DNA from 3 places in the Bradyrhizobium sp. SZCCHNR1098 genome. Region 3 is predicted to be linked to each of the others. Evidence: predicted binding sites of a transcription regulator. Region 3 holds the regulator's gene; each other region holds the start of a gene.
What was found. The regulator LexA, encoded in region 3, represses DNA repair genes until DNA is damaged. The targets are predictions, from matches to a motif close to TGTTCNNNNTGTGTTCNG.
Positions count from the first base shown of each region.

Region 1: the regulator LexA is predicted to act here: its motif matches at 1,216-1,233, upstream of recA (recombinase RecA).
Region 2: the regulator LexA is predicted to act here: its motif matches at 2,119-2,136, upstream of QX135_RS17385 (single-stranded DNA-binding protein).

Region 1 is NZ_JAUEXY010000008.1:204,807-208,291, reverse strand. It holds gene QX135_RS18755 (hypothetical protein) at 468-761, opposite strand; gene recA (recombinase RecA) at 1,325-2,413, shown strand; gene QX135_RS18745 (DUF1835 domain-containing protein) at 2,707-3,485, shown strand, end outside.
Region 2 is NZ_JAUEXY010000007.1:253,406-256,890, reverse strand. It holds gene gyrA (DNA gyrase subunit A) at 1-830, opposite strand, end outside; gene QX135_RS17390 (DUF2306 domain-containing protein) at 1,001-1,399, opposite strand; gene QX135_RS17385 (single-stranded DNA-binding protein) at 1,458-1,958, opposite strand; gene QX135_RS17380 (outer membrane protein) at 2,420-3,175, shown strand; gene QX135_RS17375 (outer membrane protein) at 3,368-3,485, shown strand, end outside.
Region 3 is NZ_JAUEXY010000007.1:134,394-137,878, reverse strand. It holds gene glp (gephyrin-like molybdotransferase Glp) at 1-879, shown strand, start outside; gene lexA (transcriptional repressor LexA) at 1,086-1,784, shown strand; gene QX135_RS16805 (hypothetical protein) at 2,043-2,483, shown strand; gene QX135_RS16800 (hypothetical protein) at 2,707-2,925, shown strand; gene QX135_RS16795 (ComEC/Rec2 family competence protein) at 2,880-3,485, opposite strand, start outside.

The DNA.
Region 1 (3,485 bases), on a different contig from region 3:
CAATGGTTTGTGGCTTGAAGATGTCGTGAGCGCCGCGTGCTGCGTGATGCGGATCACGCCGGCTTCCATTCGGCCCACTCATTCGCCCGGTCATAGGGGGCTGCGCGAACGGCTCTCGTGGCTCCCTCTGGCATGGCACGAGACAGCGTCCTGGCGGGCGCCGTTTCATCTGTCGCTCGTCATATGGCGGCCGTCGAGCTGTTCGCGCGCCGGCCATTGCTCCGGTCGGAACGCAGGGTGCCATTCCGCCTCAGAAAGCCGCGGCAGATCCGCGGACGCTTCTGTTGCGGAACTTCTGGCCGGACACAGCTTGCGCGCGGCCGAGCATTGCATGCGCATCTGCATCGAAACCGTGCGCCTGCACGCACGATGAGCCGAACAAAAGCAGAAGAGGCGAGGGAACTTCGTTCCTGTCAGGAGAACCCCGGAATGTGCGATCTACGCACGCGTGTAGGAGTTTGGTAGTTTCAAGGGAAAGACCTGACGAGCACGATCGGTCCAACGATCGCGGCGTTGAAGTCGGCGAGGTCTTCGCTGGGAATCCAGTACTCGAGATGCTCGCGGCCGCCGGCCTCGCGCACCTCGTAGTTGTCGATGAAGCCTCGCAGGATCGCGAAGCGCAGCACATGGCCGCGGCCGCTCGCCGGCACGTTCCAGTCCCGTGCGATCTTCACGGCATAGTCCTCGGTCAGCACCGGGTAGAAGATCGGCTGCTCCGGAAGGCGCGGCGGAAACGCACGCATGCCCGACGCCTCGATCAAGGCAAGCTCCTTTGGGCCGACGGGGCGCCACAACGTGAGGGTCTGTTCGTTGTTGGATCCGGTCATGCTGGTCCCGAAAATTGGAAGCGGTGTGCGAGGCTCATAGAGAAGGACCAGCAGAATGATAAGGGCAAAGCCGAGACGATAATAACAACTTATAATTGAGTCGACGTCTGCCGCAGGCGTGGGAAGCGAGATTGGAGCGCCCGGACAGGCCGGTCGTCATCCGCGCGATCGCCGGTCGGCGGCTGCGCCGCTCGCGCACATGGCTTCCGCCTCCAGCCGGATCAGGATCCTTTCGCGGTCGCCGTCATCCAGCACCCCGTACTTCGCTTCTGGGCGCGCTGATCGGGCAGCGCTCCCTCGCTGCTGCTCGGTGGACTGCGCGCCGGCCCCCGAGTGGCAGGCGTGTCCCCGCGGTTGTCAGGGGGGGCTGAGAGCGGTGATTGTTGAGAAGAACATATTGCGAACAAAGAACGGATGGAGTACATTCACCTCAAGATTGCTGGCCGACCTCGTTAACCGTTTGTCCATCTCGCGAATCCCCGCCATAAGGAGCGCCAATGTCCGCCACCGCCCTGCGTATCGTCGAAGGTTCCTCAATGGATAAGAGTAAGGCGCTCTCTGCTGCGCTGTCCCAGATCGAACGTCAGTTCGGCAAGGGTTCGGTGATGAAGCTGGGCAAGAACGACCGCTCGATGGATGTCGAGACGGTGTCGACCGGCTCGCTCGGGCTCGACATCGCGTTGGGGATCGGCGGGCTGCCGAAAGGGCGGGTGGTCGAGATCTACGGGCCGGAATCATCGGGCAAGACCACCTTGGCGTTGCACACGGTGGCCGAGGCGCAGAAGAAGGGCGGCATCTGCGCCTTCATCGATGCCGAGCACGCGCTCGATCCGGTCTATGCGCGCAAGCTGGGCGTCAACATCGACGAGCTGCTGATCTCGCAGCCGGATACGGGTGAGCAGGCGCTGGAAATCTGCGACACGCTGGTGCGTTCGGGGGCGGTCGACGTGCTGGTCGTCGACTCCGTCGCGGCGCTGGTGCCCAAGGCCGAGCTCGAGGGTGAGATGGGCGAGTCGCTGCCGGGCCTGCAGGCCCGCCTGATGAGCCAGGCGCTGCGCAAGCTGACCGCTTCCATCAACAAATCCCACACCATGGTGATCTTCATCAACCAGATCCGCATGAAGATCGGTGTGATGTATGGCTCGCCGGAAACCACCACGGGCGGCAACGCGCTGAAGTTCTATGCCTCGGTGCGCCTCGACATCCGTCGCATCGGCGCGATCAAGGAGCGCGATGAGGTGATCGGCAACACCACCCGCGTCAAGGTGGTGAAGAACAAGCTGGCGCCGCCGTTCAAGCAGGTCGAGTTCGACATCATGTATGGCGAGGGCGTGTCCAAGATGGGCGAGATCCTCGATCTCGGCGTCAAGGCCGGCATCGTCGAGAAGTCCGGCGCCTGGTTCTCCTACGATAGCCAGCGTCTCGGGCAGGGACGCGAGAATTCGAAATCGTTCCTCAAGGCCAATCCGGACATGACTGCCAAGATCGAAGCCGCGATCCGCCAGAACTCTGGCCTGATCGCCGAGCAGATCCTGGCCGGCAATGCCGAGCGCGACGCCGACGGCGAGGAGCCGGCGGAAGAGTAGGGGCACGGCGGCGGCGGGCGCCGTGGACGTTGAGTTGCCGACGTTCCAGCGCCCGTTTGCAGATGTGTGGTGCTCTGCCGAAATCTGCGGCTGCATTCCCGAATGCAGCGAGAATGCGTCTCTGAGCGCCGGATACGATCTTCAACGCGAATAGCTGAAGGCGTGCACGCGGACGAGCGGATCGGATCCGCACGGCGGCACCGAGACTTCCGACGCCGATCCTGGGCGCCGGGAGCCGATCGCGAATATGTTGATAGCGCCTTGAGGCAATCGGCCGTGCCGGAGCCAACAGCATGACGCGTTTGATTCTAGCGGCCGATGATCCGAGCGCCGGAGCGCTTCGGAGGGGCGGCTTTGCCGACCTGGTGGTGCCAATTCTCCATCGTTTCGTGTGGGGACCGCTGCCATCCGATGCCGAATTATCGGCGTATCTCGTCCAGCGCACCACGCGACGGAAGCGGGGGCATTGGTTGGATTTCGCCTCGCGTAGCGACGTCATGGCGGCCGGCGGGCGGAGTCACAGTTTTCTCGAACTTGTTGACCGCTGCGATAGCGTCGAGCTGTGGATGGGGACCCGTCCGAACGACCAGTTGGTCCTGATCTGGCTCTTGGATTATCTGCGCCATCACGCGGAGATCGCGACGAAGATCGTATTGCGGCATGTCGATGTACCGCTATTCGATGCCCCGGCCGGGCGACTCGCCGGTCGGACCATTGCCGGCGTAGAGCTCGCACGTGAGCATCTCGACCTGGGTCATCTGGCATGGCGGGCGTTTCGGGCGCCGACGCCGCAAGCCTGGTTCGATCTGTTGAAGCAGGATCTCAGTGCACTGCCGCAGCTTCGCCGCTGCGTGCAGGAGATGCTCGATGAGCTTCCCGGTGTTGCGACGGGCCTCGGAGCATCGGAGCTGAGAATCCTCGAATTGCTGTCAGCCGGCTATCAGTACCCATTCGACCTGTTGCCGCATCATCGGGATCGCTTTCAACGGCGCGTCTATGACTATTGGGAAGGAGGCACGTTGCTCGACGGTCTGGCGCTCGCGCCGGTGCCGGCAATTTCGGGCCTCGCCGA
Region 2 (3,485 bases), 120 kb from region 3:
ACCTGGTAGGGGATCTCGGAGATGATGATCGCCTCGCGATCCTTGCGGATCGTGTCGATCGTCACCTTGCCGCGCATCATGATCGAGCCGCGGCCCAGGTGGTAGGCCGAGCGGGCGCCCGCGCGGCCAAGAATGATGCCGCCGGTCGGGAAATCCGGCCCCGGAATGATGTTGATGAGGTCATCGATCGTGAGCGCGGGATTGTCGATCAGCGCGATGCAGGCATCGATCACCTCGCCGAGATTGTGCGGCGGGATGTTGGTGGCCATGCCGACCGCGATGCCGCCGGCGCCATTGACCAGCAGGTTCGGATATTTGGCCGGAAGAACCGACGGTTCCTTGTCCGAATTGTCGTAGTTCGGCTGGAAGTCGACGGTGTCCTTGTCGATGTCGTCGAGCAGCGGGATCGCCGACTTGGCGAGCTTGGCTTCGGTGTATCGATAGGCGGCCGGCGGATCGCCGTCGACGGAGCCGAAATTGCCCTGGCCGTCGATCAGCGGCACGCGCATCGAGAAGTCCTGCGCCATGCGCACCATGGCGTCGTAGATCGACTGGTCGCCATGCGGATGATATTTACCGATGACGTCGCCGACCACGCGCGCGGACTTGACGTATTTCTTGTCGGGCGTGTGCCCCTGCTCGTACATCGAATACAGGATGCGCCGGTGCACGGGCTTGAGGCCGTCGCGTGCATCGGGCAGCGCTCGCGACACGATCACGCTCATCGCGTAATCGAGGTAGGAGCGTTTCATCTCGTCGAGGATGGAAACGGGACGAATGTCGGAAGGTCCACCCGGCTCGCCGGGCTTCTCATCTTCTTTATCGGACAAAGGGGATACCGGTCGGTTTTGACACGCGAAAATCGCTTGGAATCATATAGCGCAGGAGCGCGCCGCAGGCCACCCCCAAACCGAGGTGGGCCGCGCTTTTTCTGCTCGCCTTTCCAGGGACTTAACCACATGACGCGGCTCCGCGAGGCCTGCTCGGGAACCGTCTCTGGCTAGGGCCCGAAGACCACCTTGTGCATGATCCGTCCGGGCAGCAGCGTGAACACTCCGGCAATCACGAGGGCACCGGAAAACAGCGTGATCATGGCCCGGCGATGGGCCGCCACCCGATGGCGGTGCGCAGCCCACACCGCAAGCGGCAGCACGGCCAACGTGTAGAGCGACAGCAGGTGGATCGGGCTCCATGGCCCGACCAGCCGGATGGTGTGGATCCAGAACGAGCTGGCTGCAACGGCCGCCATGAGCGCGACCCAGACCCAGCCGATCGTTCGATGCGGCAAGGTCCCCTTCGGGGCCGCGAACTGGACGAGTCCCAGCGCAAACGCCGTCATCGCGGCGACGGCGTGCAGCAGGACGGCGGGTTCAGCGGCGAGCAGCGGTGCGAAGCTCATGCAACACCCCCGTGGTCAGACGGCAGCGGCCTGAACGTCGTGCGGCCGCCCCTGCGCCTCAGAACGGAATGTCGTCGTCCATGTCGCTGTTGCGTCCGCCACCACCGGCCGAAGCGACCGCGCGGCGCGGAGGCGCCATCGACGGACCGCTGCTGCCGAAATCGCCGCCACCCATGTCATCGGAGAAGCTGCCGCCACCGCCGCCGCCCCGGCCATCGAGCATCGTCAAGGTCGAGTTGAAGCCCTGCAGAACGACCTCGGTCGAGTACTTCTCGACACCGCTCTGGTCGGTCCATTTGCGGGTCTGCAGCGCGCCCTCGATGTAAACTTTGGCGCCCTTCTTCAGATACTGCTCGGCGACCTTGCAAAGACCCTCGTTGAAGATCACCACGCGGTGCCACTCGGTCTTTTCCTTGCGCTCGCCGGTCGCCTTGTCGCGCCACGTTTCCGACGTCGCAATGCTCAGATTGGCGATCGGCCGCCCATCCTGCGTACGCCGGATCTCGGGGTCCTTGCCGAGATTGCCGACCAGAATCACCTTGTTCACACTACCCGCCATCACCACTCTCCCGCGGTTCTCGATCATCGGACCGGCCGTCCACACCGGCCTCACGGCGTCCGGTGGCTAACCCTTCCTCTCGCGGCGGACCCTATACGGTTGCCGCGCGGTCCACCCGCCCTGTCCATTGCTTATCCACATATAGCAGGCGGAAGGCCATTGTTCCAGTTTTGTTCGTGCGCATATGTCCACAACCGTGCGTCGAGTTCCGCGGAACTCGACGGAACCGCAAGTGCTCGCAAATGGAACCCGGAAAAAGTTCCCTATTCACGAAAAAGGGATTAACTTTCATCAAGTTAGCTCGCCGCACTTCCTCCTCGGCTGTGGCTTTTGGGAGACGGTATCCAGGGTTGAATAGCGTATATTTCCGGACGGATTGGGGCCGCAAGCGTGGTCGCACCAACTTCACAGAAGTGCGTCTCCGGGGACCAATTGGAGACGCCCAACGCGGGAGACTTGGGATGAAAAGAATTTTTCTCGGAGCTGTCAGCTTAATGGTTTTGGGGGCGCTGACGCCGGCGGGAGCCGCCGATCTCGCCGCCCGCCCGTACACGAAGGCCCCGGTGGTGGCGCCGGCGCCACTTCCGACCTGGGCCGGTTTCTATCTCGGTCTGCAGGGCGGCGGCGGCTGGGGCCGAAGCAAAGAGACCTTCTTCGGAGCGCCCAATACGGCGATCTTTGCCGGCACTCAGAACTATAACACCAGCGGCGGCTTCATCGGCGGTGTGGTCGGCTACAACTGGCAGGTCGACAACATCGTGTTCGGTCTCGAGGGCGACTATCACTGGGCCGACATCAACGGCCGGTCGGGCGTCATCAACGCCGGTCTCGGCGATACCTACTTCACCAGGCTGCGCGGCTTTGGCGACATCAAGGGCCGCCTCGGCTGGGCTGCGGGTCCGGCGCTGTTCTTTGTCAGCGGCGGCGCTGCCGTCGGCGATCTCCAACACCGCTACGACGCAGCGCTCAATGGCGGCGCGGCGAATAGCTTCGCTCAGAACAACTGGCGCTGGGGTTGGACGATCGGTGCCGGCGCCGAGTACATGTTCGCGCCGAACTGGTCGGCCAAGGTCGAATACAACTATCTCGACTTCGGCAAGAGCTCGATTCAGTACAGCGCGGTTCCGACCAATCGCTCCGAGTGGAGCGACACCGTGCACACCGTCAAGGCCGGCGTCTCCTATCACTTCAGCGGCCCGATCGTGTCGCGCTACTGATTGCACGCGCAAATCGAATGTGTCGAAAGGCCGGCTTCGCGCCGGCCTTTTTTGTGTGCCAGAACCGGTACTTGCTGAGCCGTTGTGTCATTTGGGTGACGGATTTTTACGACGGAAGGGGCTATCAAGGTCCGGCGGGTGGGCGTTGGTGAGAGTGTGCGTGCGGGCGTCGGACTTGGTTTGGGGAATGCGATGAGAAGGCTGTTGCTGGGGGCGACAACTTCGCTGGCGCTGGGGATTGCGCCGGCCATCGCTGCCGACTTGCCCGCGCGCACCTTCACCAAAGCGCCTGCGATGATCACGACGATCT
Region 3 (3,485 bases):
GACACGATCGCCGAAGATGGCCACGTCGTCATCACCGAGGCCGCGATCAAGGGCCGGCACATTCGGCCCGCGGGCGTCGACTTCCACCAGGGCATGGTGCTGCTGAAGGCGGGCCGCCGGCTCAGCGACCGCGACCTGTCGCTGGCGGCCAGCATGAATCATCCGGCACTGCCGGTGCGGTGCCGGCCGAAGGTGGCGCTGCTCGCCACCGGCGACGAGCTCGTGATGCCGGGCTCGACGCCCGGCCCGGGCCAGATCGTCTATTCCAACGGCTACGCCCTGCGGGCGCTGGTGCGCAGCGAGGGCGCGACACCGATCGATCTCGGCATCGCCGCGGATACGATGGAGGCCACGGTCGCCGGGATCCGGCGGGCGCGCGAGGCCAAGGCCGACATCCTGATCACGACCGGCGGCGCCTCGGTCGGCGATCACGACCTCGTCAAGCAGGCGCTCGAAGCCGAGGGCATCGAGATGGCGTTCTGGAAGATCGCGATGCGGCCGGGCAAGCCGATGATGCACGGACGGCTCGGCGACATGAGGGTGATCGGACTGCCCGGCAATCCGGTGTCGTCCTATGTCTGCGCCATCCTGTTCCTGGTGCCGCTGATTCGGCGGCTGCTCGGCCGTGACGAAGCTCGCATGCCACGCGAGACCGCCCTGCTCGGCCGCGAGCTCGGGGCGAACGATTCGCGCGAGGACTATCTGCGGGCGCAGCTCGAAGAGCGCGCCGACGGCACCCTGATCGCAACGCCGGTGACGCAGCAGGATTCGTCGCTGCTCGGCAATCTCGCGCTCTCGCAGGCGCTGGTGATCCGGCGGGCGTATGCGCCGAAGGCCGCCGCCGGCAGCCCGTGCGAGATCCTGCGCCTGCCGAGCTAGGCCGTTTCCCCCGGCAAAGCCCGGTCCGTTCACTACAATTTAAGGATTGCGGAACACACATCGAACATATAGTGTCCGTTCATGATTTGTTTTTAGTATGTTGCGGGCGACGCGATGATGGTCCGACTCCAAGGCGCTCTCAGCCGGTTTGTGCTCAAGGCGCAGCTCCTGGACTCGGACGACAACAAACTGGGGACCAGGTCGAGATGCTGACGCGCAAACAGTACGAACTTCTGCGGTTCATCAACGAGCGGCTCAAGGAAGCCGGCGTGCCGCCGTCCTTCGACGAGATGAAGGATGCGCTCGATCTGCGCTCGAAGTCCGGCATTCATCGCCTGATCACGGCGCTCGAGGAGCGCGGCTTTATCCGCCGGCTGCCCAACCGCGCCCGCGCGATCGAGGTGATCAAGCTGCCCGAGCTGTCACAGGCTGCCAACAACCGCCGCGGCTTCACCCCATCGGTGATCGAGGGCAATCTCGGCAAGGTGCGCACCAGCACTCCCGCGCTGGACGATGGCGAGCGCCCCGTCGCGGTGCCGGTGATGGGCCGCATCGCCGCCGGTACCCCGATCGAGGCGCTACAGACGCGCAGCCACACCATCAGCGTGCCCGCCGACATGCTCGGCAACGGCGATCACTATGCGCTCGAGGTGCGCGGCGACTCCATGGTCGATGCCGGCATCCTCGACGGCGACATGGCGCTGATCCAGCGCAACGAGACCGCCGACACCGGCGACATCGTGGTAGCGCTGATCGACGATGAGGAAGCGACGTTGAAGCGCTTCCGCCGCCGCGGCGCATCGATCGCGCTGGAGCCGGCCAACACCGCCTACGAGGTGCGCATCCTGCCGCCCAACCGGGTGAAGATCCAAGGCAAGCTGGTCGGGCTGTATCGCAAGTACTGATCGCGGACGCGATCGGTCGATCGGCGGCGAGCGCACGCGCTTCTCCGCCGATCGAAATTGGTCACGCGCGAATGCACCTCAGGATGTGCAGCGCGGCATGCTCAAACGCTTGTGATCGCCCGCGGGCGCACGCGGTGCAGATCAGCGCAGAATTGCCGTGAAGCGCGCGCTAACATCTCCTCGATGTCCACTCTGATAGAGGCCTGCGCCTGTCCGGGGGGAGCGTGGGTCGGCTATCTCTCAACGAGGAGCGATCCGATGTGTGACTACAGCCTCCATGCGGTTGCGTCCCGTCCCGCCAAGGTCGGCGAGACGTTGATCTCGACGACGTTTCGCGGCACCGCCACCCGCGGCTTCGCCCTCGAGAGCGAGCCGACCGTCGCAGTCTGCATGCTGCCCGGCACCGAGTTGGCATTTGTCGAGGACGTCCGCTACGACAGCCGCTGGCTCTGGACCCGGACGATCCGCGAGCGCGTCGCGAAGTTCAACAGCATCGAGACGCACATCCCCGATCGCCATCACGACGCGATCGAATTCGCCGACGGCCGCCACGTGCTGGTGACCCAGCTCTGCGAGGGCCAGCGCGTCACCGTGCTACAATTGCCGGTCAGCAAGCAGCCGGCCGAACGCCGCCCGGGCATGGCGGAGGACGTTCCGGCTTCGCAGGCCACACCGATTCGCCGCATCAGCATCACCTGAGCGCCTGCGCGTCCGCATTTCTCTCGGTCATGAGCGAGCTTTCGGCCGGGGGAGATTTGGTTTCTGCAAGCGCAAGGTCCTTTCGGGCGAACCTCACGCTCCGGCATCGCATCGAATAGGAACGACATCCCTCGGCCGGCATTGTGTGCCGGGGGAGCTTGCCGCCGCGGTCAACAAGATCGATTGGAACAAGGCCGACCGGATCACCGAGCCCGGCCGCTACATGCTTCCGTTCGGATGGCTAACGGTCACGGTTGATGACATCGCCGTCTGGCAACGATATCCGGGCGCTGCGTTCACGCTGGTCGAAGGTCCCTCGCTGTTCGATGGACCCGACGACACCGAGTATCATCTCAGCACGTTGTATCATCTCAGCACGTTCGAGCTGTCCGGCGCTCAATCCTGCTCGCCCTGCTCCGTCTCCGGCGGCGTCGCGTCCTGAAGCCGCGACACCGGCGCACGCGGCGTCAGCGTCGTGTCGAACTCGCCGGCCTCGGCGGGCGCCGGCCACCACGGGCGGTCGGTGCCGCCGGCGCGCACCGGCGTGACGGAGAAGCCGGTGCCCCGCTGCACCAGCATCAAGGCGCCCTGCTGCTGCAGGCGCTGGCGATCGATGACGGCCGCCGCGCAGGATGACGGCGCGGCGCGCGCGGTGACGATCAGCGCGGCACGGGCGCAATCATCGTCGAGCGCCTCGGCGCGCAGGGTCAAGGCGGCGAATCGGCCGTCGACCATCGCGACCACGCAGCCCGCCTCGTCGCAGGAGACGCCATCGGCGAGCGATGAATCCGCCGGCAGCCGGGCATCGGCGTCGGCCGCGAGCCACTCCTTGGTGGCGAACACGTCCTTGCCGGTGCGCATCACATGCAGACGTCCGTCACGGCCGCGCACCGCCACCGCGCGCCCGTCGCCGGCGATCAGGACGTCGGGCAGAGGCGTCGTGGCGGCCCACGCGGTGGCCACCGCGAGCCCGACGGCGCCCGACCAGCGCAGCGGTGTGCG